One region of the Blautia sp. 1033sp1_1033st1_G9_1033SCRN_220408 genome, then DNA from elsewhere that is predicted to be linked to it. Evidence: riboswitches for the same ligand, from Rfam matches in the RefSeq annotation. Region 1 holds a riboswitch; the other holds the start of a gene.
What was found. Region 1 has a riboswitch for ZMP and ZTP ahead of AB5916_RS16985 (formate--tetrahydrofolate ligase). Riboswitches for the same ligand answer to the same signal wherever they lie in the genome.
Positions count from the first base shown of each region.

Region 2: it holds a riboswitch for ZMP and ZTP, as region 1 does, so the genes downstream of both, AB5916_RS11100 (IMP cyclohydrolase) here and AB5916_RS16985 (formate--tetrahydrofolate ligase) in region 1, are expected to answer to the same signal.

Region 1 is NZ_JBFKZO010000040.1:1,284-11,432, reverse strand. Features, by position in the region: gene AB5916_RS17020 (AraC family transcriptional regulator) at 62-919, shown strand; gene AB5916_RS17015 (DUF4867 family protein) at 1,015-1,638, shown strand; gene AB5916_RS17010 (L-fucose/L-arabinose isomerase family protein) at 1,655-3,139, shown strand; gene xylB (xylulokinase) at 3,146-4,633, shown strand; gene AB5916_RS17000 (Cof-type HAD-IIB family hydrolase) at 4,655-5,452, opposite strand; gene AB5916_RS16995 (hypothetical protein) at 5,452-5,574, opposite strand; gene AB5916_RS16990 (sodium ion-translocating decarboxylase subunit beta) at 5,626-6,762, opposite strand; gene AB5916_RS16985 (formate--tetrahydrofolate ligase) at 7,075-8,760, opposite strand; ZMP/ZTP riboswitch at 8,903-8,986, opposite strand; gene AB5916_RS16980 (DUF1700 domain-containing protein) at 9,215-9,661, shown strand; gene AB5916_RS16975 (xylulokinase) at 9,724-10,149, shown strand, end outside.
Region 2 is NZ_JBFKZO010000014.1:24,504-43,644, reverse strand. Features, by position in the region: gene AB5916_RS11170 (PolC-type DNA polymerase III) at 1-1,439, shown strand, start outside; gene AB5916_RS11165 (fructose-1,6-bisphosphatase) at 1,449-3,407, shown strand; gene AB5916_RS11160 (amidophosphoribosyltransferase) at 3,487-4,902, shown strand; gene AB5916_RS11155 (helix-turn-helix domain-containing protein) at 4,987-5,202, opposite strand; gene AB5916_RS11150 (YifB family Mg chelatase-like AAA ATPase) at 5,455-6,990, shown strand; gene dprA (DNA-processing protein DprA) at 7,016-7,900, shown strand; gene topA (type I DNA topoisomerase) at 7,939-10,017, shown strand; gene codY (GTP-sensing pleiotropic transcriptional regulator CodY) at 10,178-10,966, shown strand; gene AB5916_RS11130 (hypothetical protein) at 11,255-11,386, shown strand; gene groES (co-chaperone GroES) at 11,547-11,831, shown strand; gene groL (chaperonin GroEL) at 11,852-13,474, shown strand; gene AB5916_RS11115 (DUF6106 family protein) at 13,675-14,181, shown strand; gene guaB (IMP dehydrogenase) at 14,375-15,832, shown strand; gene AB5916_RS11105 (N-acetylmuramoyl-L-alanine amidase family protein) at 15,835-16,608, shown strand; ZMP/ZTP riboswitch at 16,879-16,961, shown strand; gene AB5916_RS11100 (IMP cyclohydrolase) at 17,027-17,740, shown strand; gene AB5916_RS11095 (phosphoribosylaminoimidazolecarboxamide formyltransferase) at 17,763-18,947, shown strand.

The sequences.
Region 1 (10,149 bases):
TACAGAATTGCTAAATGTGATTTGCAAACTTGCGAAAGAAGGTATAATAGAAGGTATACATATGGAATTTCAGCATGAACTGATCATCCCAAATGAAGGGGTGCCTTTTAAACTATTTATATTTGAAGGAATGAATGGGAATTATGCAAGGGAAAAGCACTGGCATACCTCTGTGGAGATTTTTGCTGTGCAGGAAGGGCATCTTTCCCTTTTTTTAAATGATCAGGAGTATCCATTGGAGGCCGGTGAGCTGATCATTATCAATTCCAATGAGGTTCATTCAGTGCAGGCTCCACACAAGAACCGGACCATTGTGCTGCAGATCCCTTTGAAGCAGTTCCAGGATTATTTTACTGCCCAAAGGTTTATCCGGTTTAAAAGTGCTGCCCGTATGAGTGGGCACCAGGATGAGAAGATCCCGGACAACCGGAAGCTGGCCTTTTTTGTGGAAGAGCTTTACAATGTGTATCATCAGGAAGGAGACGGATACGAGTTCCGGACTATGGCATTGTATTACAATATTCTGTTTCTTATGATCCGTGATTATCGTGAATCAGAAGCTGCCAGACAGGAAATCCACGCCAGCCGCAGGCTTGATGCACTGTCAAAGATCACTTCTTATATGAGGGAGCATTACAGGGAAGATTTAAAGCTTTCAGAAATGGCAGCCCTTTTTGGCTATTCGGAGGCTTATTTGTCACGAATGTTCAAAAAATATGCAAAAGTCAATTTTAAGTCATATCTTCAGGATATCCGAATGGCATATGCATACAGAGAACTGATGAATACTGACCATACAATCAGTCAGATTGCACTGGATAACGGCTTTGCCAGCAACAGATCATTTGCCAAGGAATTCCAAAAAAGATACCAGATCCTGCCCAGTGCAGTGGAAAGAGAAAAAAGGTCAAAAAAGTGACATGGAATAGACAATAAAAAAGACGAAAAGCATACCTGTTTATGGTATGCTTTTTTTATCGATAAACAAAAAACTTATGGCAAGGAGGTAAAGAGGTGAAGATTCAAAATGTAACAGATGACTCTTTCCGCAAATATGGAAAGGTTCTGGAGGGGTATGATTTTACAGCACTGATCAGGGAGATGAAGCATACACCTGTACCGGAAAATGTGATCTATGTAGCTTCCGTAGAAGAACTGGAAAGCCTGGATGTGGCCAGAGAACTGCAGAACAAAGGCTATGGCGGACTTCCTATTGAGATCGGATACTGCAATGGACATAACAGGAAACTGAATGCAGTGGAATACCATCGCAATTCAGAAATCAATGTGGCTGTAACAGATCTGGTGCTGCTGATCGGACATCAGCAGGATATTGCACCGGATTTTACATATGACACAGCGAATATTGAGGCATATCTGGTACCGGCAGGCACTGGCATTGAGGTTTATGCTACTACACTTCATTACGCACCATGTCATGTAAATGATACAGGCTTTCAGTGCGTGGTAGTTCTTCCAAGAGGGACAAATACAGATCTGACTTTCCAGACAGAGACCGATGGGGAAGACAGACTTCAGACTGCTAAGAATAAATGGCTGATCGCACATGAAGATGCAAAGATCCAGGGTGCATTTAACGGATTAAAAGGTAAAAACATTTCATTGGATGAGGAATAAGGAGGATAATATCATGATGAATAATATGCCACAGATCAAGATTGGAATTGTTGCAGTAAGCAGAGATTGTTTTCCAGAGTCTCTTTCTGTTACAAGAAGAGAAGCACTGGTGAAAGCTTACACAGAGAAATATGATGCTTCTGAAATTTATGAATGTCCTGTCTGTATTGTAGAAAGTGAGATCCACATGGTACAGGCACTGGAGGATATTAAAGCAGCTGGCTGTAATGCACTGGCTGTTTATCTTGGTAACTTCGGGCCTGAGATTTCTGAGACCCTGCTTGCAAAGCATTTTGATGGACCAAAGATGTTCCTGGCAGCTGCAGAAGAGTCCGGAGATGACCTGGTACAGGGCCGTGGAGACGCATACTGCGGTATGTTAAATGCAAGCTATAATCTTAAGCTTCGCAATATTAAAGCTTATATTCCAGAATATCCGGTTGGAAATGCAGAAGAATGTGCAGATATGATCCATGATTTTGTGCCTGTTGCAAAGGCAGTATATGCACTGAGCAATCTTAAGATTATCAGCTTTGGACCTCGTCCATTGAATTTCCTTGCATGTAATGCACCAATCCAGCAGCTGTACAACTTAGGGGTTGAAATTGAGGAGAACTCAGAGCTTGACCTTTTTGAAGCATTCAACAAACATGCAGGAGACGAAAGGATCCCGGCACTGGCAGAAGAGATGGCAGCAGAGCTTGGAGCAGGTAATAAAAAGCCGGAGATCCTGCCAAAGCTTGCACAGTATGAGCTGACCTTAAAGGACTGGGTAGAGGAGCATAAAGGTTATCGTAAATTTGTTGCCATTGCAGGCAAATGCTGGCCTGCATTCCAGACACAGTTTGGATTTGTTCCATGCTATGTAAATGGTCGTCTTGCAGCACAGGGTATCCCGGTATCCTGCGAGGTTGATATTTACGGTGCATTAAGCGAGTTCATCGGCACAGTGATCAGTAATGATACAGTAACACTTCTTGACATCAACAACACCGTACCAAATGATATGTACGAAAGCGATATCAAGGGCAAATTTAATTATACGCAGAAGGATACCTTTATGGGATTCCATTGTGGAAATACAGCAGCTGGCAAGCTGTCTTCCTGCACAATGAAGTATCAGATGATCATGGCAAGAAGCCTGCCTGAGGAAGTAACACAGGGTACACTGGAGGGTGATCTGGTGCCAGGAGATATTACTTTCTATCGTCTGCAGAGCACTTCTGACAACAAGCTTCGTGCTTATATTGCACATGGTGAGATCCTGCCGGTTGCAACACGTTCCTTTGGATCTATTGGTATTTTTGCAATTCCGGAGATGGGACGTTTCTACCGCCACGTATTGATCGAGAAGAACTTCCCGCATCATGGTGCAGTTGCATTTGGACATTACGGAAAAGCATTGTTTGAAGTATTTAAGTATATCGGAGTTCCGGTAGATGAGATCGGTTATAATCAGCCGGCAGGCGTAAGATATCCGACGGAGAATCCATGGGGGTAATTGAGTATGTACTATATCGGTATTGACCTGGGCACTTCCGCCGTAAAGCTTCTTCTCATGGAAGAGTCCGGAAAGATCTGTAATATCGTATCAAAAGAATATCCATTATATTTCCCACATCCAGGCTGGTCAGAGCAGAATCCTTCTGACTGGTTTGAGAAAAGCATGGAGGGGATGAAAGAGCTGACCGCCGGGATCGACAGATCCCAGGTGGCAGGCATTGGTTTTGGAGGCCAGATGCATGGGCTGGTAACTCTGGACAAAGAGGATCAGGTGATCCGTCCTGCAATTTTGTGGAATGATGGACGCACAGGAGAAGAGACTGATTACTTGAATCAGGTGATCGGTAAGGATAAACTGTCCGCATATACTGCAAATATTGCTTTTGCAGGATTTACAGCACCAAAGATCCTGTGGATGAAGAAAAATGAGCCTGACAATTTTGCAAAGATCGTAAAGATCATGCTTCCAAAGGATTATTTGGCTTACCGTCTGTCTGGTTCCTTCTGTACGGATGTATCTGACGCATCCGGTATGCTTCTTCTGGATGTAAAGAACAGATGCTGGTCTGAGGAAATGATCCAGATTTGCGGAATCACAAGGGAACAGCTTCCAAAACTGTATGAAAGCTGGGAGGTTGTAGGTACCCTTAGGCCGGAACTGGCAGCTGAGCTTGGTTTTTCACCAGAGGTGAAGATCGTGGCAGGAGCCGGAGATAATGCGGCCGCGGCTGTGGGTACAGGCACTGTAGGAGATGGCCAGTGCAATATTTCACTTGGTACTTCCGGAACTATTTTTATTTCCAGCAAAGAATTCGGAGTAGATCAGAATAATGCACTTCATTCTTTCTGCCATGCAGATGGCAGCTACCATCTGATGGGATGTATGCTTAGTGCAGCTTCTTGCAATAAATGGTGGTCAGAAGAGATCCTTGGAACAAAGGACTATAGTGCGGAGCAGGCACCGATCAAAGAATTAGGTGAGAATCATGTGTATTTTCTGCCGTATTTGATGGGAGAACGTTCTCCTCATAACAATCCGGATGCAAGAGGCGTATTCTTTGGCATGACTATGGATACCACACGGGCTGATATGACTCAGGCCGTACTGGAAGGCGTTGCATTTGGCCTTCGGGATTCCCTGGAAGTGGCAAGAAGCCTGGGAATCCAGATAGAACGTACAAAGATCTGCGGTGGTGGCGCAAAGAGCCCACTTTGGAAAAAAATGATTGCTAATATTATGAATCTTAAGGTGGATGTATTGGAAGTGGAAGAAGGTCCATCATTGGGCGGCACCATGCTTGCAGCAGTTGGCTGCGGCGCCTACCCGGATGTGGAAACCATTGGAAAGAAGCTTACAAAGATTGTGGATACTGTGGAACCGGAACCGGCTCTTGTGGAAAAATATGAAGCAAGATACCAGAAATTCCGTGAATTGTATCCAACGATGAAGCCTTTATTTACTATAAAAGTCCCGGACTGTAGCCATGAATGAGCCATGGCTGCATGGGTGAATTCATATTAAGACAAATTTTTCAAGAACTTTACCAACACCGTCTTCCTCGTTGGAAGAGGTAATGTACCGGGCCCGGGTTTTTACCTGGGCCTGTGCATTTTCCATGGCAACGCCAAGACCAGCATATTCGATCATAGGTAGGTCATTCAGGCCATCGCCGACAGCAATCATCTCTTCCTGACGGATATTAAAAAGCTGTCCCAGCCGTTCCATAGCCTTGGCTTTGGATACCTGACTGTTGAAAAACTCCAGATAAGTGGTCTGGGAAGTACAGAAAGTTACCTGGGAAAAAGCATCTCCAGGGAGTTCTTCCTGTATTTTTTTGATTTTTTCTTCTGTATCGATCCACAGGATCTTAGTAACGCCCTGGCGGATCAGGGCATCTTCGTCTTCCATAAGGACAGGCTCCACACCAGTGTTTTTCTTATAGGCATGGATCTGATTATTCAAAACATTCCCATAAAGCCGGTTGCCGGACCAGATACACATGGTGGTATTATAATTCCGGCCGAATTCTAATATCTTATGTATATCTTCTGGTAAAAGTTCCTGTTTGTACAGGATCTCCTTGGTGTCAGAGCGGATGATCATGGCACCATTATAGGTGATCAAAGGAGCCTGAAGACCAAGGAACTGACTGTATCTTTCTACACCCTGGATGGGACGTCCGGTGCACAGGGTAAATAGAAATCCCTGTGCAACAGCTTTCCTGATCGCCTGAGCAGTTCTGGGAGAAATCTCCTTGGAATCATTTAAAAGAGTTCCGTCCATGTCCACTGCCATCATTTTGTATTCCATTATTTTTTACCTAACCTTCCCATGATCCATACACAAAGCATGATCAACAGGATAGCTACGAAAATACCAGCCATTCCTTTGCCCATGATTTCCAGGGCTGCCATTATATTCTCTGTATTCATTGAGATTCCCTCCTACATCTATACATTATCATACATTATAATTATGAATCTTTAAAGCAAGCTTGTTACCAGATTGATCACAAGTCCTCCTGCAATAACAGAAGCGATCTGGCCGGATACATTGGCTCCGGCTGCGTGCATCAGGATAACATTGCTTGGGTCTTCTTCAAGTGCCATTTTCTGGATCACGCGGGAAGACATGGGGAATGCAGAGATTCCGGCTGCGCCAACCATAGGATTGATCTTTTTCTTAAGGAACAGGTTCATAAATTTGGCAAGAAATACACCGCCAATAGAGTCCATTACAAAGGCAAAAAGTCCGATCAGCATAACCATTAAAGTGCCTTTTGTGACAAAGTATTCTGCACGCATGCTGAAGGAAATAGAAATGCCAAGCAATAATGTGATCAGGTTGGCAAGGGTATTCTGAGCGGTATCGGACATGGTGCCAAGTACGCCGCACTCACGGATCAGATTACCAAACATCAGAAATCCTACAAGAGCCACAGATTGTGGTGCTACCAGACCTACAATCATAGTAACAACAATAGGGAATGCAATACGCATTTTCTTGGAAACAGAAGCCGGATTGTATTCCATATGGATCTGGCGTTCTTTTTTGGTGGTAACAAGCCGTATAGCAAAAGGCTGGATAATGGGAACCAGCGCCATATAGGAATAGGCGGCTACTGCTATGGCACCTATATATTTTGAGTGCAGGACCTGGGATACCAGGATGGAAGTAGGACCGTCAGCGGCACCGATGATACCGATGGAAGCTGCATCCTTCAGGTCAAAACCAAGAACGGTTGCCAGCAGGATTGCTGCAAAGATCCCGAACTGTGCACCGGCACCAAATAAAAACATCTGTGGGGTGGAAAGCAGTGGACCAAAATCAATCATTGCTCCGATACCGATAAACAACAGGATTGGCATAGCCTCGGAAGCATTGATCCCTACATTGTACAGCCATTCGATCACGCCATTTGCCTGAATGCCTCCCTGAAGGGTCTGATCAAGTACACCTGTAAAGGGAAGATTAACCAGAATGGCACCAAATCCCATTGGTAAAAGCAGGGATGGTTCATAACCTTTTTCGATTGCCAGATAGATCAGCAGGATACCTACTGCGTACATAACCACCTGCTGCCAGGTGAGAGCCTGGACTCCTTCAATTAAAAAACTCATGATTTTCCTCCTGAAAAATGGATTTTGAGAGAGCGAAGTGAGGACAAGCATGTCTCATTTATGACTGCTGCCCGTGATTTCATAGTAAATAAAAAAGACTTTTATTACAGTATTTGCTGAATGAACAATAAACATACTGTAATAAAAGTCTTGCTATTTCAACTTTAGGCGGGTCACTGTACTGGTGGCCGTTCTGACGCCTGAAAATCCACTGGATGAAACACTGATAAAGGTCCAAGCCTGTGGCAGCTACTCCCTCTTATTGGAAGTATTATATCTATAAGAGGGAGTATTGTCAAGGTTGAATTTCTATTAGAAAAGACCTGTGATCTTTCCAGTTTCGTCTACGTCGATCTTCTCAGCAGCCGGTACCTTGGGAAGTCCTGGCATGGTCATGATCTCACCGGTAAGTGCTACGATGAAGCCGGCACCTGCAGAAATCTTCAGGTTACGTACTGTTACCTCAAAGTCTGTAGGAGCGCCAAGCTTGGTCTGGTCATCTGTCAGGCTGTACTGTGTCTTAGCTACACAGATCGGGCAGTTGCCAAAGCCAAGAGCCTCTAACTGTTTTGCCTGTTTCTGGGCATTTGCTGTAAGAACAACTCTCTTACCACCATAGATCTTCTGAACGATCTGGTTCAGCTTGTCTTCAATGGAGCCTTCCAGCTCATAGGAATATGTGAAGTCGTTTGGCTCATCACACAGACGTACTACTTCCTCAGCCAGCTTCAGACCGCCTTCGCCGCCTTTTGCCCATACTTCGGAAAGTGCTACGTTTACGCCAAGCTCTTTACATTTTGTTTCTACAAGATCAAGTTCTGCCTTGGTATCTGTTGGGAATGCGTTGATAGCTACTACGCATGGCAGTTTGTATACGTTGCGGATATTGCTTACATGCTTCAGAAGGTTTGGAAGACCTTTCTCAAGAGCTTCCAGGTTCTCATTGTTCAGGTCAGCCTTTGGAACGCCGCCATTATATTTCAGTGCACGTACAGTAGCTACGATCACTACTGCGTTTGGCTTCAGACCTGCCATACGGCATTTGATGTCCAGGAATTTCTCTGCACCAAGGTCAGCACCAAAACCAGCCTCTGTGATGGTGTAATCAGCCAGCTTTAAGGCCATTTTTGTAGCAGTTACAGAGTTGCATCCGTGAGCGATGTTTGCAAATGGTCCGCCATGTACGATGGCCGGTACATGCTCCAGTGTCTGTACAAGGTTTGGCTTCAGGGCATCTTTAAGAAGTGCGGTCATAGCGCCCTCTGCATGAAGGTCACCAGCTGTTACCGGCTTCTGCTCTGATGGTTTGCCATATGTATATCCGATGATGATCCTGGAAAGACGTTCTTTCAGGTCTTTGATGTCACTTGCAAGGCAAAGAACAGCCATGATCTCAGATGCAACCGTGATGTCGTATCCGTCTTCACGAGGCATACCGTTTGTTCTTCCACCAAGGCCGTCTACTACATTACGAAGCTGACGGTCATTCATATCTACACATCTTCTCCAGGTGATCTTACGTGGGTCAATGTTCAGTGCATTTCCCTGGAAAATATGGTTGTCGATCATTGCTGCCAGCAGGTTATTCGCTGCACCGATGGCATGGAAATCACCTGTAAAGTGAAGGTTGATATCCTCCATAGGAACAACCTGTGCATATCCGCCGCCTGCTGCACCGCCTTTAACACCGAATACCGGTCCAAGGGATGGCTCACGGAGAGCTACCATAACACTTTTGCCCATTTTCTGCATTGCATCAGCCAGACCAACGGTAGTTGTTGTCTTACCTTCACCAGCCGGTGTAGGGTTGATAGCAGTCACAAGAATCAGCTTTCCATTTTCTTTGTCAGATTCTTTTAAAAGATTGTAATCGATTTTTGCTTTGTACTTTCCGTACTGCTCCAGGTATTTGTCATCAATCCCTGCTTTTTCTGCGATCTCAGTGATCGGCTTCATTTCGCATTCCTGTGCGATCTCAATGTCAGTTTTGAATCCCATAAATTTCTCCTCCTGATTTTGAATAAATATTGATAGCCTTCCGGGAATATTCTGCCTTTACTCTCCGGGAACATTGCTGCCGGACCACAGGATGGGTACAATGCCATCATCCTGTTAAAAAAGGGCAGTATCTGATGAGATCAAATACTGCCCAGACGGTCGGCTGTGTCCAACTTCTGAAATCCCTGTGGTCAATTCCACGAATCCGTCAGTATTCAGAAGCTTTTCAACTGATGAAATCACTTTAGCATAAGTGGATGAGATTGTCAAGTATTTATCAATGTTAATTGATAGAAAAATAACAGTTAAATTTGTGCAAAATTCATAAAATGATAAAAAGATTATAGAAATTTTAGAAAAAGTATATAGGATATCCTTGTCCTTTATGATAAAATGAAGCCATAATGTTAGGAAATGCCCCAATTACGATATGGAACGAGAGGTTGGATACAGCATGGATCGAAGAGGATTTTTAGACATTTTGGAGAGTCAGCTGACCGGGCAAATGCATGAAGGGAAGATTGCTGCACATTTAAGGTATTATGAGGATTATATACAGTCCCAGGTGATGAAGGGAAGATCAGAGCAGGATGTGCTGAACGAACTTGGAGATCCCAGGCTGATCGCCAGGACTCTTCTGGATACAGATACGGATAATGGCAATATATCCTATGAGGAGTATTCTACAGAAGATTCTGGCTTTTCCGGGGATAGCTATAGCGAAGACAAGAGACAGGTTCACAGTTTTCAGGATAAGCCCTGGTATGAGAAGCTGATCTCTCTTGTGATCTTTGTGGGGATTTTAAGTGTGCTGATTCGAATGATCGGGCGTATTATGCCGTCTCTTGTTATGATAGCATTAGGGGTGTATGTGATATCTTTTTTATTTCGACGGAGATGATAGGTATTTCCAAATAAGAGGTATGCGGACAGATTAAGAAAGGGAAAAGGGAGGATTTTATAATGAGTATTGCAGAGAACAGGCAGGCAATCCTGGAGGGCAGGACTGCTCTTGGGATTGAGCTTGGGTCTACCAGGATCAAGGCTGTGCTGATCAATGAACAGAATGAGCCGATAGCATCCGGAGGACATGAATGGGAGAATCGTTATGAACATGGAGTATGGACCTACAGTCTTGAGGATGTATGGAGCGGACTTCAGGGGTGCTATCAGAGCCTTCTTATGGACATTAAAGAGAAGTATGGTGCAGAGACAGAGCTTACCAGAACAGGTGCTATAGGTATCAGTGCCATGATGCATGGTTATATGCCTTTTGATAAAGAGGGGAATCTGCTGGTTCCTTTCCGTACCTGGCGCAATAATATTACCGGGGAAGCCAGCGAGAAGCTTTCAGAGCTTTTTCATTATAACGTTCCCCAGAGATGGAGC
Region 2 (19,141 bases), on a different contig from region 1:
TTGACCTGAACTTTTCCGGTGAATATCAGACAAATGCACATAAATATACAGAGGTGATTTTTGGAAAAGGCCAGACCTTTAAGGCCGGCACCATTGGTACCCTGGCTGATAAAACAGCGTTTGGTTATGTAAAGAATTATTTTGAAGAGCGAGGCCAGCATAAGCGGTACTGTGAGATCAATAGGATCGTGCAGGGCTGTACCGGAGTACGCCGTACCACAGGACAGCATCCTGGAGGAATCATTGTTCTTCCAAAAGGCGAGGAGATTGAGAAATTTACACCTGTACAGTATCCGGCAAATGATTCCAGCAGTGGTTTTATCACCACTCATTTTGATTATCACTCTATTGACGGTAACCTTCTGAAGCTAGATATACTGGGGCATGATGATCCTACCATGATCCGTATGCTGGAGGATCTGACAGGTCTTTCTGCCAGGAAGGTTCCGCTGGATGACAAGGCAGTGATGTCTTTGTTTGCCAGCACAGAGGCATTGAAGATCAAGCCAGAGGATATCGGAGGCTGTAAGCTGGGATGTCTGGGTATTCCTGAGTTTGGTACAGACTTTGCCATGCAGATGCTGATTGATACAAAACCAAAGTATTTCTCTGATCTTGTCCGTATTGCAGGGCTATCTCACGGAACGGATGTGTGGCTTGGCAATGCACAGACCTTGATCGAAGAAGGAAAGGCCACTATTTCCACTGCTATCTGTACCAGGGATGATATTATGATCTATCTGATCGGACAGGGTGTGGAAAGCGGTCTGGCATTTACCATCATGGAAAGTGTACGTAAAGGAAAAGGCCTGCGTGATGAATGGATCACAACCATGAAAGAGCACGGGGTTCCGGACTGGTATATCTGGTCCTGTAAGAAGATTAAGTACATGTTCCCAAAAGCCCATGCAGCAGCCTACGTTATGATGGCTTACCGTATTGCCTGGTTTAAGGTTTTCCAGCCACTGGCTTACTATGCAGCTTACTTCAGTATCCGTGCCACATCATTTTCCTATGAACTGATGTGTATGGGTAAAGAAAGACTGGAATACTATATGGCAGAGATCCGTAAGAAAGGGGATCTGGCTACCCAGAAGGAGCAGGCAACCCTGAAGGATATGAGGATCGTACAGGAGATGTATGCAAGAGGATTTGACTTTGTTCCTATTGACCTTTACAAGGCAAAGGCCCACAGGTTCCAGATCATGGATCAGAAGCTGATGCCTGCGCTGGATACCATTGACGGTTTGGGGGACAAGGCAGCAGACGCTGTTGTAGAAGCAGCAGCAAAAGGAAAGTTCCTGTCAAAGGATGATTTCCGTGACAGGACGAAGGTAAGCAAGACAGTGATCGATCTGATGGACGATCTGGGGTTATTTGGGGATATTCCTCAGTCCAACCAGATTTCACTGTTTGATTTCTCAAAAAATGCGGTGTAGGGAGGGACTATGACCACAGAAGAATTGCGCTATCTGCAGCGGCTTGCAGAGCTTTATCCAACGATTGGAAAGGCATCCACAGAGATCATCAATCTTCAGTCTATTCTGAACCTGCCGAAAGGTACAGAGCATTTTCTTTCTGATATTCATGGGGAATACCAGGCTTTTTCCCATGTGCTGAGAAATGGCTCAGGGGCAGTCCGTAAGAAGGTGGATGACGTGTTTGGCCATACCCTAAGCAATCAGGATAAACGATCACTGGCAACGCTGATTTATTATCCGAAAGAGAAGATTGAACTGGTAAAAAAACAGGAAGAGGATATGGAAAACTGGTATAAGATCACTTTATACCGTCTGATCGAGGTATGCAAAACAACAGCCTCCAAATATACAAGATCCAAAGTAAGAAAAGCCCTTCCTGCAGATTTTGCTTATGTGATTGAAGAACTGATCACTGAAAAGGCAGAGGTTCTGGACAAGGAAGCCTATTATGATGCGATTGTAGAAACCATCATTCAGATCGGCAGGGCAGAGAACTTTATTATTGCTTTGTGCGAACTGATCCAAAGGCTGGTAGTGGATCATTTGCATATCCTTGGAGATATTTATGATAGAGGACCTGGCCCCCATTTCATTATGGACCGATTGATGTCTTACCATTCCCTGGATATCCAGTGGGGGAACCATGATGTAGTATGGATGGGAGCTGCTGCAGGACAGCAGGCATGTATTGCCACTGTGATCCGTAATAGTGTCCGATATGGCAATCTGGATATTTTGGAGGATGGCTATGGGATTAACATGATGCCGCTGGCAGCCTTTGCAATGGAAGCATACAGGGATGATCCCTGCATAGCTTTTTCAGGGATTTCCAGTCCGTCTAATTACAATGCAATGGAAAAAGAATATAGCAGGAAAATGCATAAGGCTATTGCAGTGATCCAGTTCAAACTGGAGGGTCAGCTGATCATGAACCATCCGGACTTTGATATGGAGGATCGACTCCTGCTTCATCGGATCCATCCGGAAAAAGGAACGGTTACACTTCCTGACGGAAAAGAATATCCACTTTTGGATAATTGTTTTCCCACTGTGGACTGGACACATCCTTATCAGCTTACTAAAGAAGAACGAACAGTGATGGAACGGCTTACTTCCGGTTTTGTTAATTGTGCAAAGCTTCAACAGCATATGCGTTTTCTTCTTGACAAAGGAGGGCTTTATAGGGTATATAATGGGAATCTGCTGTTTCATGGAAGCATTCCATTAAATGAAGACGGATCCTTTAAGAAAGTACAGATCTATGGGAACATATACAAAGGAAAAGCCCTTTATGATACCCTGGAATCCTATGCAAGACGGGCTTTTTATGAATTGGACGATAAGGAACTGGAAAAAAGCAGGGATATACTGTGGTACATCTGGGCAGCACCTAATTCACCGCTTTTCGGAAAAGATAAGATGACTACTTTTGAACGGTACTATATAGAAGATCCGGGAACTCATCAGGAGAATAAAAATGCTTATTACCGCCTTCTTGAGAATGAAAAAGTAGTTGATCATATTTTGGAAGAATTTGGATTGGACGGGGCAGAGGGCAGGATCATTAACGGCCATGTACCTGTGCATCAGCTAGAGGGAGAGAATCCTGTGAAGTGTGGTGGGAAGGTGATCGTGATCGATGGCGGTTTTTCCAAAGCTTATCGGAAAGTTACGGGGATCGCCGGATATACCCTGATCTATAATTCCTATGGTCTGGCACTGACTGCCCATGAGCCTTTTACTTCTGCAGAGGATGCAGTGATCAGAGAACAGGACATTGTTTCAAACCGTGTGGCAGTTCATTATACTTCCAGACGGCGCCTGGTTGGGGATACAGACAATGGAAAGGCACTGAAGGAGCGGATCAGTGAATTAAAATGGCTTCTGGAAGCCTACAGGAGAGGCATTATCAAAGAGAAAAAGTGACTGAACCATTAAAGGATCAGGCATTGATTTCTATATAAAAGTCCATCAGGGCAAATAAAAACAGAGGAGAATCGAAAAAATGGGTGGAATTTTTGGAGTAGTTTCAAAAAACAGTTGTGTAATGGATTTGTTTTTCGGAATCGATTATCATTCACATCTGGGAACGCGCAGAGGTGGAATGGCTGTTTATGATAGAGAAGAAGGATTTAACAGGGCAATCCATAATATCGAGAATTCACCATTCAGGACAAAGTTTGATCGGGATGTGGAGGAACTGCACGGAAATGTAGGAATCGGCTGTATTTCTGATAATGAGCCTCAGCCTTTGCTTGTACGTTCCCACCTGGGGAATTTTGCCATCACCACAGTTGGTAAGATCAACAATCTGGAGGAACTGGTACAGAACTGTTTCAAAAACGGATGCTCACATTTCCTTGAGATGAGCGGAGGCAGCGTAAATCCTACGGAAATGGTGGCAGTTCTGATTAATCAGAAGGGCAGTATCCTGGACGGGATCCGCTATGCACAGGAAGTGATCCAGGGATCTATGACTATGCTGATCCTGACACCGGAAGGACTGTATGCAGCCCGTGACCGTCTGGGAAGGACACCTTTAGTGATCGGCAGGAAAGAAGGAGCCTGCTGTGCTTCTTTTGAAAGCCATGCGTACATTAATCTGGGTTATGAAGATTATAAGGAATTAGGCCCGGGCGAGGTAGATTTCCTTACACCTGAAGGGGTGGAAGTGCTGCAAAAGCCAGGGGATAAAATGCGCATCTGCTCTTTCCTCTGGGTATATTATGGGTATCCAACTTCTACCTATGAAGGAGTCAATGTAGAAGAAATGCGGTACAAATGCGGAGACATTCTGGCAGGCAGAGATGCAGGGGAGATTTCACCGGATATTGTAGCAGGTGTGCCGGATTCAGGTATTGCCCATGCCATTGGATATGCCAATCGTTCCGGAGTGCCTTTTGCACGACCATTTATTAAATATACACCAACCTGGCCCCGTTCTTTTATGCCTACTCAGCAAAGCCAGCGTAATCTGATCGCCAGGATGAAACTGATCCCTGTACATAAGCTGATCAAAGGGAAAAGCCTGCTGATGATTGATGATTCCATCGTTCGTGGTACACAGCTTCGTGAAACTACAGAATTTCTTTATAATAATGGGGCAAGAGAGGTGCATATCCGTCCTGCATGTCCGCCATTGCTCTATGGCTGCAAGTATCTGAATTTCTCCAGATCCAAATCAGAAATGGATCTGATCACAAGGCGGATCGTGGCAAAAAGAGAAGGGGATCATGTGGATCCGAAAGTGCTTGCAGATTATGCAAATCCGGATTCACAGAACTATAAGGAAATGCTGGAAGAGATTCGTAAAGAACTGAATTTCACTTCCCTGAAGTACCATCGTCTGGATGATCTGGAAGCATCCATTGATATTGAGCCATGTAAGCTTTGCACTTATTGCTGGAATGGTGTAGAATAATTGTTCCATAAAACTAAAACAAAACATGCATTGTGTGTGCCTAGGAGCTGGATTAGCTTCCGGGAAGCATACAATGCATGTTTTTTAGTGATACAGCTTTTTGTTATCGGTACGGCCAACCAGATAATCAATGCTTGTATTATAATAGTTTGCAAGTCGGATGAGCATTTCAATTGGTATATTCCTGGATCCTGTTTCATAATGGGAATAGGATCGCTGGCTGATATGCAGGATTTCGCTGATTTGTTTCTGAGAAAGGTCAGCATCCGTACGCAGATCCTGAATGCGCTGAAATCTCATACAGTATTTCTCCTTTCCGATTTTTTTCTTTTGTATTTCTATGAAAACGTCTATTCGCAGTATAAAACAGAACCAATTAAACTATTGCAAATAGGAGCATAATGGGCTATACTAAAATCTATCTATCTGTTCAAAAACAGTCTGGAATTCATGTGCAGTATTCTGAAAATCATCTACAAAAATCCATGAGAATTTTATTTTAAAAAAGGCAAAAACACAGGTCGGGGCAGCGCTTTTTGCAGAAAGGAAATCATGTTTGCAAGTGTATTGTCAGCCAGTATTTTAGGAATGGAAGTGTGTCCCATTCAGGTGGAAGCAGATGTAAGTGACGGTCTTCCATCCTTCACAATGGTGGGGTATCCGTCAGCTCAGGTAAAAGAGGCTCAGGACCGGGTCCGTACTGCTCTCCGCAATAATGGGATCAGTCTGCCACCTAAAAGAGTAACCGTGAACTTTGTACCGGCAGATATCAAAAAAGAAGGGGCAGGATTTGATATACCTGTAGCTGCAGCTGTTTTATCTGCGGCAGGGATCCTTCATCCAAGCCTGCTTGAAGGCGTGATGCTTGCCGGGGAGATCAGCCTGAACGGAGAGATTTATCCTGTGCCGGGTATTCTTGCCAGAGTGATCAAAGCAAGGGAATTAAAGTGCAGATATTGTATGGTTCCCTATGGTAATCTTCAGGAGGCCAGGCTTGTAAAAGATATGCCAGTGATCGGTGTAAAGGATCTGAAAGAACTGATCCGATATCTGAAAAATCCGGAAGATTTTCATAAAGAAAATCCTGACAGACCAAGCCCTAAAGAAACAGAAAATGAGTGCAAGACCAGGGTGGATTTTCTGGATATCCATGGTCAGGAAGGAGCCAAAAGAGCCTGTGAGATCGCAGTGAGCGGATTTCACAATATTCTGTTTATCGGCCCTCCTGGAGCCGGCAAAACTATGTTGGCAAAGCGGCTTCCCACCATTATGCCACAGCTTACTTTTGAAGAAAGCCTGGAGCTGACCAGGATCTACAGTATTGCTGGATTGTTGTCTGCTGACAGTCCGTTGATCTGTCAAAGACCTTATCGAAGTCCTCACCATACCAGTTCTGCCCAGGCAATGGCAGGAGGAGGCAGGATTCCTGGTCCAGGAGAGGTGACCCTGGCACACAGAGGTGTGCTTTTTCTTGATGAAATGCCGGAATTTTCAAGGAGAAGCCTGGAAATCCTGCGGCAGCCCATGGAAGATAAAGTGATCCAGCTTTCAAGAGCCAGCGGGACCTTTACATTTCCGGCAGGCTTTATGCTGGCAGCAGCCATGAACCCTTGTCCATGTGGCTTTTTTCCGGATATGAACAGGTGCCGCTGCACTCCTGGAGAAGTGAGTCACTATCTGGGGAAGATCAGCAATCCTTTGCTTGACCGGATCGATCTTTGTACGGAGGTATCGCCTGTATCTTTTCAGCAGATGAATGGCGCGCCGGAAGGAGAATCCTCTGATACGATCCGGGAAAGAGTAGAGCGAACCAGGCAGATCCAGCTGGAAAGATATCAAAAGGAAAACATATGCTTTAACGGAGAGCTTTCCGGCAGACAGATCCAGAAATACTGCGGGGTTACAGAAGAAGGAAACAGGCTTCTTGAACAGGCATTCCGAAAAATGGAACTTAGTGGCAGAGCGTATCACAGAATACTGAAAGTGGCCAGAACCATTGCGGATATGGAGCAGGAGGATAAGATACATGTTTCCCACATTTCGCAGGCTTTATCCTATCGTGCATTTGACAAAAAATACTGGGTATAAATGAAGAAACAGTGAGGTATTTTATATGGAAGGAAAACAAACAGAAATAAGAAAGATCACCATAAACAGTAAGGAATATCCCAAGCGTCTTAAGAAGCTGTCAGGTATGCCAAAAGAACTTTATGTAATAGGAAATCTGCCGGAAGACAATGCACCCACAGCAGCTGTGGTAGGGGCCAGAATGTGCAGCGCCTATGGAAAAAGGCAGGCTCATTGTTATGCAAAGGTACTGGCAGAATACGGGATCCAGGTGATAAGCGGTATGGCATTGGGAATCGATACTCAGGGACATTTGGGCGCATTGGAGGCACAAAGGCCAACTTATGCAGTGCTGGGCAGCGGCGTGGATGTGTGTTATCCTGCAGCCAACCGGAAGCTTTACAATCAGATCCTGGAAACCGGAGGAGGGATCATCAGTGAATTTCCTCCCGGGATGCCGCCAAAGGCAGGACATTTTCCTGCACGAAACAGGATCATCAGTGCCCTGGCAGATGTGGTGCTGATCGTGGAAGCCAGAGAACGAAGCGGATCTTTGATCACTGCAGGCTTTGCTCTTGATCAGGGAAAGGCAGTGTATGCCCTTCCGGGACAGGTGGATCAGATTCTTTCACAGGGCTGTAATCAGCTGATTTTTGATGGGGCAGGCATTGCCTGGTGTCCGGAAATCCTGCTTGGGGAATGGGGGATTTTTCCTGAAAAGAAGGAGACAGCAGGAGAAAAAAAGAACTTAGGACTTGCAAGAGATTTGGAATTGGTGTATAGTTGTCTCGATTTACGACCTGAAAACCTGGATTATTTTATTCAAAAAACAGGATTTTCAGCAGGAAAAACAAGCGGGCTGCTGATGCAGCTTCAGGTATTGGGGCTTGCCAGTGAGGTGGGCAGACAGCATTATGTTAGATGTAAGTAACATGTGACTACATTATGATTTAGCTTAGGAGAGTTATCATGGCAAAGTATCTGGTGATAGTTGAGTCACCTGCAAAGGTAAAGACAATTAAGAAGTTTTTGGGGGCAAATTATGAAGTAGAGGCATCAAACGGACATGTACGGGATTTCCCAAAGAGTCAGTTTGGCATTGATGTGGATAATGATTTTGAACCGAAATATATAACCATCCGTGGAAAGGGAGAATTGCTTGCCAAACTTCGTAAGGCAGCGAAGAAAGCAGATAAGATCTATCTTGCAACGGACCCTGACCGTGAGGGAGAGGCTATTTCCTGGCATTTATCACAGGCTCTGAAAGAGGATCCAAAGAAAATGCACAGGATCACCTTTAATGAGATCACAAAGACTGCAGTAAAGGATTCGTTGAAGCATCCAAGAGAACTAAATCTGAACCTGGTGGACGCACAGCAGGCAAGGCGTATGCTGGATCGTATGGTGGGTTATACCATCAGTCCTCTTTTATGGGTAAAGGTGAAGAGAGGCTTAAGTGCAGGAAGGGTACAGTCTGTAGCTTTACGTATCATCTGCGACAGAGAGGATGAGATCAATTCTTTTATTCCGGAAGAATACTGGAGCCTGGACGGAGACTTCATTGTAAATGGAGAGAAAAAGCCACTGGAAGCCAGATTCTACGGCACAGACAAGCGGATGGAGATCCATAATAAGCAGGAGATGGACCAGGTACTGAAGGCTCTGGAGGGGCAGGAGTATGAGATTTCCGAGGTAAAGAAAGGAGAACGCACCAAGAATGCGCCACTTCCTTTTACTACCAGTACTCTTCAGCAGGAGGCTGCCAAAACATTGAATTTTTCTACACAGAAGACCATGCGTCTGGCACAGCAGCTGTATGAAGGCGTGGATATCAAGGGCAGCGGCACAGTAGGTGTGATCACCTATCTGCGTACAGATTCTACCAGGATCTCTGAGGAAGCTGACAGTGCTGCAAGAGCTTATATTGGAGACAATTATGGTGAGCAGTATGTTTCCCATTTCGAAAAAGCAGTGAAAAAGGGACAGAAGATCCAGGATGCCCATGAAGCGATCCGTCCTACAGATATCAGCAGGACTCCTCAGATGATCAAGGACTCCCTTTCAAGAGATCAGTTCAGGCTTTATCAGCTGATCTGGAAACGCTTTGCAGCCAGCCGGATGGCAGCAGCCAAGTATGAGACCACATCTGTGAAGATCCGGGCAGGGGAATATACCTTCACAGTTGCAGCTTCCAAGGTGGCCTTTGACGGTTTTATGTGTGTATACACCCAGGAAGATGATGAGAAGAAGGGCAATGTATTAAGCCAAAGTCTGGAAAAGGGCATGAAGCTTTCCTTAAAGGAATTAAAGCCACAGCAGCATTTTACACAGCCGCCGGCTCATTATACAGAGGCTTCCCTTGTAAAAACCATGGAAGAACTGGGAATCGGACGCCCAAGTACTTATGCGCCTACCATTACCACGATTATCAGCAGAAGGTATGTGTCAAAAGAGCAGAAGAACCTTTATGTAACCGAACTGGGTGAAGTTGTAAATAATATTATGAAACAGGCATTTCCAAGTATTGTAGATGTGAATTTTACAGCTACCATGGAAGGTCTTCTGGACTGCGTGGAAGCAGGGACAGTACAGTGGAAGACAGTTGTCCGTAATTTCTATCCGGATCTGAAAGCAGATGTGGATGCTGCACAGAAGGAACTGGAAAAAGTAGATATCCAGGACGAAGTTACAGATGTGATCTGCGATAACTGCGGACGTCATATGGTGATCAAATATGGTCCCCATGGCAGATTTCTTGCATGCCCTGGATTCCCGGAGTGCAGAAACACTAAGCCATATTATGAAAAGATTGGTGTACAGTGTCCTAAGTGCGGCGGTGAGGTTGTGCTGAAAAAGACCAAAAAGGGCAGAAAATATTACGGCTGTGAGAACAATCCGGAATGTGATTTTATGTCCTGGCAGAAGCCGTCTAAGAAGAAATGCCCAAAATGCGGTAATTATATGGTGGAAAAAGGCAATAAACTGGTATGCAGCCAGGAAACCTGTGGATATGTGGAACAGAAAACAACCGATGATGAGGATAAATAATGCTTTTTTCAGTCAATATTTATTAATAAGATATATTTCCTGAAAAATCGGGTAAAATAAAAAAATAGTAAAAAATGTCTTGTAAATATCCTGCAAAACGTGTAGTATGATTATATCAGATTACAGGATTGCTTCATAAAAGAAGTGAAAGGAGGACAATATGAGCGTTCAGTTACTGGATAGAACAAGGAAGATTAACAAGCTTCTTCACAACAGCAACTCCAGCAAGGTGGTATTTAATGATATCTGCCAGGTTCTGATGGAGACTCTAAGCTCCAACATTCTTGTACTTAGTAAGAAGGGTAAGGTATTAGGTATAAGCTTATGTCCTGGAGTTGAGGAAATCACAGAACTGATTGAAGATAAAGTTGGCGGCTATGTGGATGGAATGTTGAATGAAAGGTTTCTGGGCGTTCTGTCTACCAAAGAAAATGTAAATCTCCAGACGCTTGGGTTTGAGCATGTATCTGCAAGCTACCAGGGGATTATCAATCCCATTGACATTGCAGGTGAGAGACTTGGCACGGTATTTATGTACCGTAAGGACCGTCCATATGATATAGAAGATATTATTGTCAGCGAATACGGCACTACTGTTGTAGGGCTGGAGATGATGCGGGCGGTGCATGAAGAGAATGCGGAGGAAGACCGTAAGAAGCAGGTTGTGAAGTCTGCTTTTAATACTTTATCATTTTCGGAATTGGAAGCCATCATCCATATCTTTGATGAACTGAATGGGGATGAGGGGATACTGGTTGCCAGCAAGATTGCTGACAGAGTAGGGATCACCCGTTCCGTTATTGTGAATGCACTTCGCAAATTTGAAAGTGCAGGTGTGATCGAATCACGTTCTTCAGGTATGAAGGGAACTTATATTAAGGTTTTGAATGAAGTGATCTTCGATGAACTGGAGGAGATCAAAGCCCAGAAGAATAACAAGAAAGCCTGAACAGGGCTGGGATATCAGATGATCAGAAGGCTGTTGCAGAGATTGCAGCAGTCTTTTTTATGTAATAGGAAATTACTCCGTAATGTTCCTATTACATAAAAACGCTCCGCGAGGATGCGACCAGATGCATGAGGAATATGTCTGCTAAAGCAGACTGCATCTGGCGCGCAAAGCGTAACAAGTCCCTCAAAGATTGAGGGATACAGGGAGTTTGAAGCGGACTTGTTCGCTTTGTTCCGTAATCAGGAAATTATTCCGTAAGGTTCTTATTGCTAAAAATGCATCGCAATGATGGGCTTTGTGTATACTGTACCTGTAGGATTCTGGCTTGGCTTGCTGGCTGTTTCTTTTGCTGCTATATTTACATCATTTTTTTATAAAAATAAAAAAATTAGAAAACAAGAGAAAAATAAAGAATAAATAAGATTTTAAAAGAATACACTGTAATCTATAAGCGTGAAAAGAGTTGCAGAAAAGCGATAAATTCAATAATATAGGGACAGTGATTAGCACTCATATTAATTGAGTGCTAGCAAATTAGAAATGAAGAGCATTGCAATAATAAAGGAGGACATAAATCATGAAGTTAGTACCATTAGGTGACAGGGTTGTATTAAAACAGTTAGAAGCAGAAGAAACTACAAAGTCCGGTATTGTTCTTCCTGGTCAGGCACAGGAAAAACCACAGCAGGCAGAGGTTATTGCTGTAGGTCCTGGCGGCGTTGTTGATGGCAAAGAAGTAAAAATGGAAGTTGCTGTAGGAGATAAGGTTATCTACTCCAAATATGCAGGAACAGAAGTGAAACTTGAAAACGAAGAATATATTGTTGTAAAACAGGGCGATATTTTAGCTGTTATTAAATAAAAACAGGAGGATTGATGATCATGGCAAAAGAGATTAAATATGGCGCAGAAGCCAGAGCAGCACTTGAAGCTGGTGTGAATAAATTAGCTGATGCAGTAAGAGTAACACTTGGACCGAAAGGAAGAAACGTAGTTCTTGATAAACAGTTTGGCGCTCCGCTGATCACTAACGATGGTGTTACCATTGCGAAAGAAATCGAGCTTGAGGATGCATTTGAAAATATGGGTGCACAGCTGATTAAAGAAGTAGCATCCAAAACCAACGATGTTGCAGGTGATGGTACTACAACTGCTACAGTACTTGCTCAGGCAATGGTACATGAGGGAATGAGAAACCTGGCAGCAGGTGCAAACCCGATCATTATGAGAAAAGGTATGAAGAAAGCTACAGATGTTGCTGTAGAAGCAATCAAGAAGATGAGCCAGAAAGTAAGCGGTAAATCCCAGATCGCAAATGTAGCAGCAATTTCTGCAAGTGATGAAGAGGTTGGTAAGCTGGTAGCTGATGCTATGGAGAAGGTTTCCAATGATGGTGTTATCACTGTAGAAGAATCCAAGACTATGCATACAGAGCTTGACCTGGTAGAAGGTATGCAGTTTGACCGTGGATATATTTCAGCATATATGTCCACAGATATGGAGAAAATGGAAGCAACACTGGAAGATCCATATATCCTGATCACAGATAAGAAGATCAGCAATATCCAGGAAGTTCTTCCGCTTCTGGAGCAGATCGTTCAGGCTGGAGCAAAGCTTCTGATCATTGCAGAGGATGTTGAGGGTGAGGCTCTTACTACTCTGATCGTAAACAAATTAAGAGGAACCTTCCAGGTAGTGGCTGTTAAAGCTCCTGGCTATGGTGACAGAAGAAAAGAAATGCTTCAGGATATTGCAATCCTTACAGGCGGTACAGTGATCTCTGATGAGGTTGGTCTGGAACTGAAGGATGCTACAATGGCTCAGTTAGGCCGTGCAAAATCCGTTAAAGTTGCAAAAGAGAATACCGTTATCGTTGACGGTCTTGGAAAGAAAGAAGATATTGCAAACCGTGTTGCACAGATCCGTGCTCAGATTGAGGAGACAAAATCTGATTTCGACAGAGAGAAGCTTCAGGAAAGACTTGCAAAACTGTCTGGCGGTGTAGCTGTGATCCGTGTTGGTGCTGCAACTGAGACAGAGATGAAAGAAGCAAAACTTCGTATGGAAGATGCTCTGGCAGCTACAAGAGCAGCTGTTGAGGAAGGCATTATCGCAGGTGGCGGTTCTGCTTACATCCATGCTACCAAAGAGGTTGGTGAGCTGGCTGCATCTCTTGAGGGAGATGAGAAGACCGGTGCCAACATCATCCTGAAAGCACTGGAGGCTCCTCTGTTCCGTATTTCTGCAAATGCAGGACTTGAGGGATCCGTGATCATCAATAAAGTAAAAGAGTCTGAGCCAGGAATTGGTTTTGATGCTCTGAATGAGAAATATGTGGATATGGTTAGCGCAGGTATCCTTGATCCTGCAAAAGTTACCAGAAGTGCCCTTCAGAACGCTACAAGCGTTGCATCTACACTGCTTACAACAGAGTCTGTTGTTGCAAACATCAAAGAAGATGCACCGGCAGTACCGGCTGGCGGACAGGGAATGGGTATGATGTAATCCCAGCCACATTATAAAGAGGTACATCATAAAGAAAGTATAAATTGGGGTCGGCGTCATAGACGCTGGCCCTGTTTTGTGATATACTGAAAAAAATGTCAGGAATAGTAGAAGATGTACTGGAAGCACTGCTCGACTTGAATTGAACTTTCTGACAATTACAAAAATTAAAAACAAAAAAAGAAATAGGAGAAGATGTTATGAGTGACTTATATCAGGAGCATCTGGTAAAGAAAGAGCGCACAGCAGCGGATTCTGCAGTCCGGATCGCAGTGATAGGATTTACTGCACTTTTTGTTGTGGCAGGTTTGTTTATCACACCAATTGCTCTGCTTCTGGCACTGGTTCTTGGTCTGGCAGGGTATTTTATACTGTTTCCAAGGACTGACCTGGAGTACGAGTATCTTTATGTGAACGGTGAACTGGACATTGACAAGATCATGGCCAAATCCAAGAGAAAAAGAGTTAAAAATCTGGATATTAAGAATGCAGATCTGGTAGCTCCCCTTACCTCCCACAGGATGGATTATTACAACAATAACCAGAAGATGAAGGTGTACGATTTTTCTTCTGGAAATGCAGAGCACAAGCGTTTTGCCATGATCATCAGAGATAATGGAGAGTCCTGCAAAGTGATCCTGGAGCCGGATGAGAAGATGATCCAGGCGATTCGGAGCAGTGCGCCAAGCAAGGTCTTTCTGGACTGAGTAAACAGGTTGTGACAAGGTCTTTTTGGCCTGACCCAGTGTGTCATGGCAAGGTTTTTCCGGCCTGACCCAGTGTGTCATGCTAAGAATTTTTCAGGCTAACCCGGTATTGACACTGATTATTTTTTTTGCTAAACTATGGAACAATACATAAAAAATAAAACACAAAACATTTAACAAGGGAGGAAATGCAATGGGTACTATCATTGGAGAGGGCATTACATTTGACGATGTTCTTTTAGTTCCGGCGTATTCAAAGGTAATTCCGAATCAGGTTGATGTAACCACGTATCTGACCAAGAAAGTAAAATTAAACATACCGCTGATGAGTGCAGGTATGGATACCGTTACAGAGCACAGAATGGCGATTGCCATGGCCAGACAGGGTGGTATTGGTATTATTCACAAGAATATGTCTATCGAGGCGCAGGCTGATGAGGTAGATAAAGTTAAGCGTTCCGAGAACGGCGTTATCACAGACCCATTCTATTTGTCCCCAGAGCACACATTGAAGGATGCCAACGACCTGATGGCAAAATTCCGTATTTCAGGTGTTCCGATCACAGAAGGCAGAAAGTTGGTAGGTATCATTACCAACCGTGACCTTAAGTTTGAGACAGACTTTTCCAAGAAGATTAAAGAATGCATGACTTCTGAAGGACTGATCACTGCAAAAGAAGGGATCACTCTTGAAGATGCAAAGAAGATTCTTGCCAAGTCCCGTAAAGAGAAGCTTCCCATCGTTGATGATGACTTCAACTTAAAGGGACTGATCACTATTAAGGATATTGAGAAGCAGATCAAATATCCGCTGGCAGCGAAGGATTCCCAGGGACGTCTGCTCTGTGGTGCAGCTGTAGGTATTACAGCTAATGTACTTGCACGTGTAGAGGCACTGGTTGCAGCTAACGTAGATGTGATCGTGATCGATTCAGCCCACGGCCATTCTGAGAATATCCTCCGTGCTGTTCGGGAGATCAAGGCAGCATATCCGGAGCTTCAGGTGATCGCAGGGAATGTAGCTACAGGAGCAGCTACAAAGGCTCTGATCGATGCAGGAGTGGATGCTGTTAAAGTTGGTATCGGACCTGGATCTATTTGTACTACCCGTGTGGTTGCCGGTATTGGTGTTCCACAGATCACAGCAGTTATGGACTGTTACGAAGTGGCAAGCCGTTATGATATCCCTATCATTGCAGATGGTGGTATTAAGTATTCCGGTGATATTACTAAGGCGATCGCAGCAGGTGCTAATGTGTGTATGATGGGAAGCATGTTCGCAGGATGCGATGAGAGTCCGGGAACATTTGAATTATATCAGGGAAGAAAGTACAAGGTATATCGTGGTATGGGATCTATTGCAGCTATGGAGAACGGCAGCAAGGATCGTTATTTCCAGGAGAATGCCAAGAAGCTTGTTCCTGAAGGTGTTGAGGGCCGTGTAGCATACAAGGGCCATTTGGAGGATACTGTATTCCAGTTAATGGGCGGTCTTCGTTCAGGTATGGGATACTGTGGCGCCGAGAATATTGAGATACTGAAGACAACCGGCAGATTTGTTAAGATCTCCGCTGCATCTCTGAAAGAGTCTCATCCTCATGATATCCACATTACAAAAGAAGCACCGAACTACAGTGTAGATGATAAATAAATATGACAGATAAATCTCCCAGGCCGTCTTTTCCAAGGCGGCCTGATTTACATAAAGAGAAAAGAACAATACCTGGAAAAAGGCAGCGGATACGGCAGCGTAACCGGCGGCTGATCCTTGCGTGCAGCCTTTTGCTGCTGATCCTTGTCTGCATGATCTGGCTGATCAACAGAAAGTATACAGCAGATCAGTCAGAGGAAATGACCAGTCAGAATGCATCCAGTGTAGAGGGTACTTCCGATGGCCCTCAGCAGTGGCAGGAACAGGGAGCACCGTATATTGATGTGCAGCTGCTTACCCCTAATGAGTATTCCAGGCCGCAGCTGCCCATTGCACAGGTTAATTATATTGCCATTCATTATACAGCGAATCCGGGAGCCTCTGCACAGGACAACAGGGATTATTTTGAGAATCTGTCCTGGACCCATGAGACAAAGGTAAGCAGCCATTTCGTGATTGGACTGGAGGGCGAGGTGATCCAGTGTATTCCATCTTCTGAGATGTCCTATGCCACCAATTCCAGGAACGTAGACACTTTGTCTATTGAGTGCTGCCATCCAGACGAGACCGGGAAGTTTAATGATACCACTTATGAATCTTGCGTAAAACTGGCAGCCTGGCTTTGTGTGCGTTTTGGACTGGATCAGGAGGCAGTGATCCGGCATTATGATGTAACAGGGAAAGAATGCCCTAAATATTATGTGGATAATCCTCAGGCCTGGGAGCAGATGAAGGCTGATATACAGGCTCGCATTCAGGCGGTTCAAGTCGAGTAGCCGCGAGACTTGGCGCGTGATTCTGGTCAGCGTAAGCTGACATATTCTTTACAGAATCACTGCGCATCCTCGCGGAGCGTTTATCTCAGTCGGAGATTGGACTCCCACTGAGACGAACTTGCTGTTACTTACCACCTGAAAGATGTGGGAGTCTTCTCGACTGAGATAAAGCCTTGCAGTAGAGTGTCTGTGAATCTTGAAGTGAATAGGTTTTTCAACACCAAATATTTTTGGGGGCTTGCAAATAAGAAAAATCTATTGTATAGTAAAAAAGAGCTGCACAACTGGCGGATCGTAGGGCAAACCTACAGGGAGTGCAGTATATGAAAATGTCGACCGCCTGGGCAGCCTGGTAAGAGGGCTTCCCAGGTTTTTTGTACACAAAAAAGAGAAAAGGTAAAGCAAAGGAGCAAAGATTATGGAAATGTTGTCACTGGAAAAAGAACTGAAAGAAAATTCTTATCCTGGCAGAGGGATCGTGATCGGACGGTCTGCAGATGGAACCAAGGCTGTAACAGCATATTTTATCATGGGCAGAAGTGAAAACAGCAGAAACCGTATTTTTGTAGAAGAAGGAGAGGGGATCCGTACACAGGCCTTTGACCCTTCCAAACTGGTTGATCCAAGTTTGATCATTTATGCTCCGGTACGTGTTCTGGGCAATAAGACGATTGTTACAAATGGTGATCAGACAGACACCATCTATGAGGGAATGGATCATCAGCTTACATTTGAACAGTCCCTTCGCAGCAGAGAATTTGAGCCAGATGGACCAAACTATACGCCTCGTATTTCCGGTGTTATGCATGTGGAAAATGGTTCCTACAGCTATGCAATGTCTATTTTGAAAAGCAATAATGGGGATCCATCTTCTTGCAACAGATATACCTTTGCCTATTCAAATGCAAAAGCAGGAGAAGGACATTTTATCCACACATACAAGTGCGACGGGAATCCGCTTCCAAGCTTCGAAGGAGAGCCTAAGCTGGTAGCCATCCCGGATGATATGGATGCATTTGCAGAGTTGTTGTGGAACAGCCTGAATCCTGACAACAAAGTATCTCTGTTTGTAAGGTACATTGATATTGCAACAGGCAGTTATGTATCAAAGATCGTAAACAAGAATCAGTAATCAGAAGAAGGAGGAGACAATAATGAAAGAATTAGAGTTAAAATATGGATGCAACCCAAATCAGAAACCTTCCAGGATTTACATGGAGGATGGATCAGAACTTCCAATCAAGGTTCTTTCAGGAAGACCTGGATACATTAATTTTCTGGATGCATTTAACGGATGGCAGCTGGTACGCGATCTGAAGAAAGCTACCGGTCTCCCGGCTGCCACATCTTTCAAGCATGTTTCACCTGCAGGGGCTTCCATTGGCCTTCCGCTGACAGAGACTCTTGCAAAGATCTACTGGGTAGAGGATATGGATTGGAAGAACTTTTCACCGCTGGCATGTGCATATGCAAGAGCAAGAGGTGCAGACCGTATGTCATCCTTTGGAGATTTCATTTCCCTTTCTGATGTGTGTGATAAAGATACAGCCCTTTTGATCAAGAGAGAGGTATCTGACGGTGTGATCGCACCTGGATATACACAGGAGGCATTGGAGATCCTTCAGCAGAAGAAAAAAGGCAACTACAATGTGATCCAGATCGATCCGGACTTTGTGCCTGCACCTGTAGAACATAAGCAGGTATATGGTGTTACTTTTGAACAGGGAAGACAGGAGCTGGCTATTGATGATCAGCTGATCTCCAATATTGTGACTGCTAAGAAAGATCTTTCAGAAGAAGCAAAAAGAGATATGAAAGTGGCTCTTATCGTCTTGAAGTATACTCAGTCCAATTCTGTATGCTACGTAAAAGACGGACAGGCTATTGGTGTTGGTGCAGGACAGCAGTCCCGTGTGCATTGTACAAGACTGGCAGGACAGAAGGCTGATAACTGGTTCCTTCGTCAGAGTCCGAAGGTGCTGAACCTGCCTTTTAAAAAGGAGATTTCAAGAGCAGAACGAGACAATGCCATTGATGTGTATATTGGTGAGGAATACATGGATGTTCTGGCTGACGGTAAGTGGGAGAAAACCTTTACACAGAAACCGGAGATTTTTACAGTCCAGGAGAAACGTGCATGGCTGGATCAGATGACAGATGTAACACTTGGTTCTGATGCATTCTTCCCATTCAGCGACAATATTGAGCGTGCACATAAAAGTGGTGTGAAGTATATTGCACAGCCTGGTGGATCTGTAAGAGATGCAGATGTGATCGCTACCTGTGACAGCTATGGAATGGTTATGGCATTTACCGGAATCCGTCTGTTCCACCATTAATTGATTTTAAAGAAAGCAGAGCTATAAATATAGTAATAAGACAGCAGGACTTCTTAGCGTATAGCAGGAAGTTTTGCTGTTATTTTATGTAACAGGAAATTACTCCATAATGTTTCTTTGTATAAAAACGCTCCGCAGGATGCAGCAATTGACTGGAAGATTCTAAACAAAAAAAACCGGAAGAAAAATCTTCC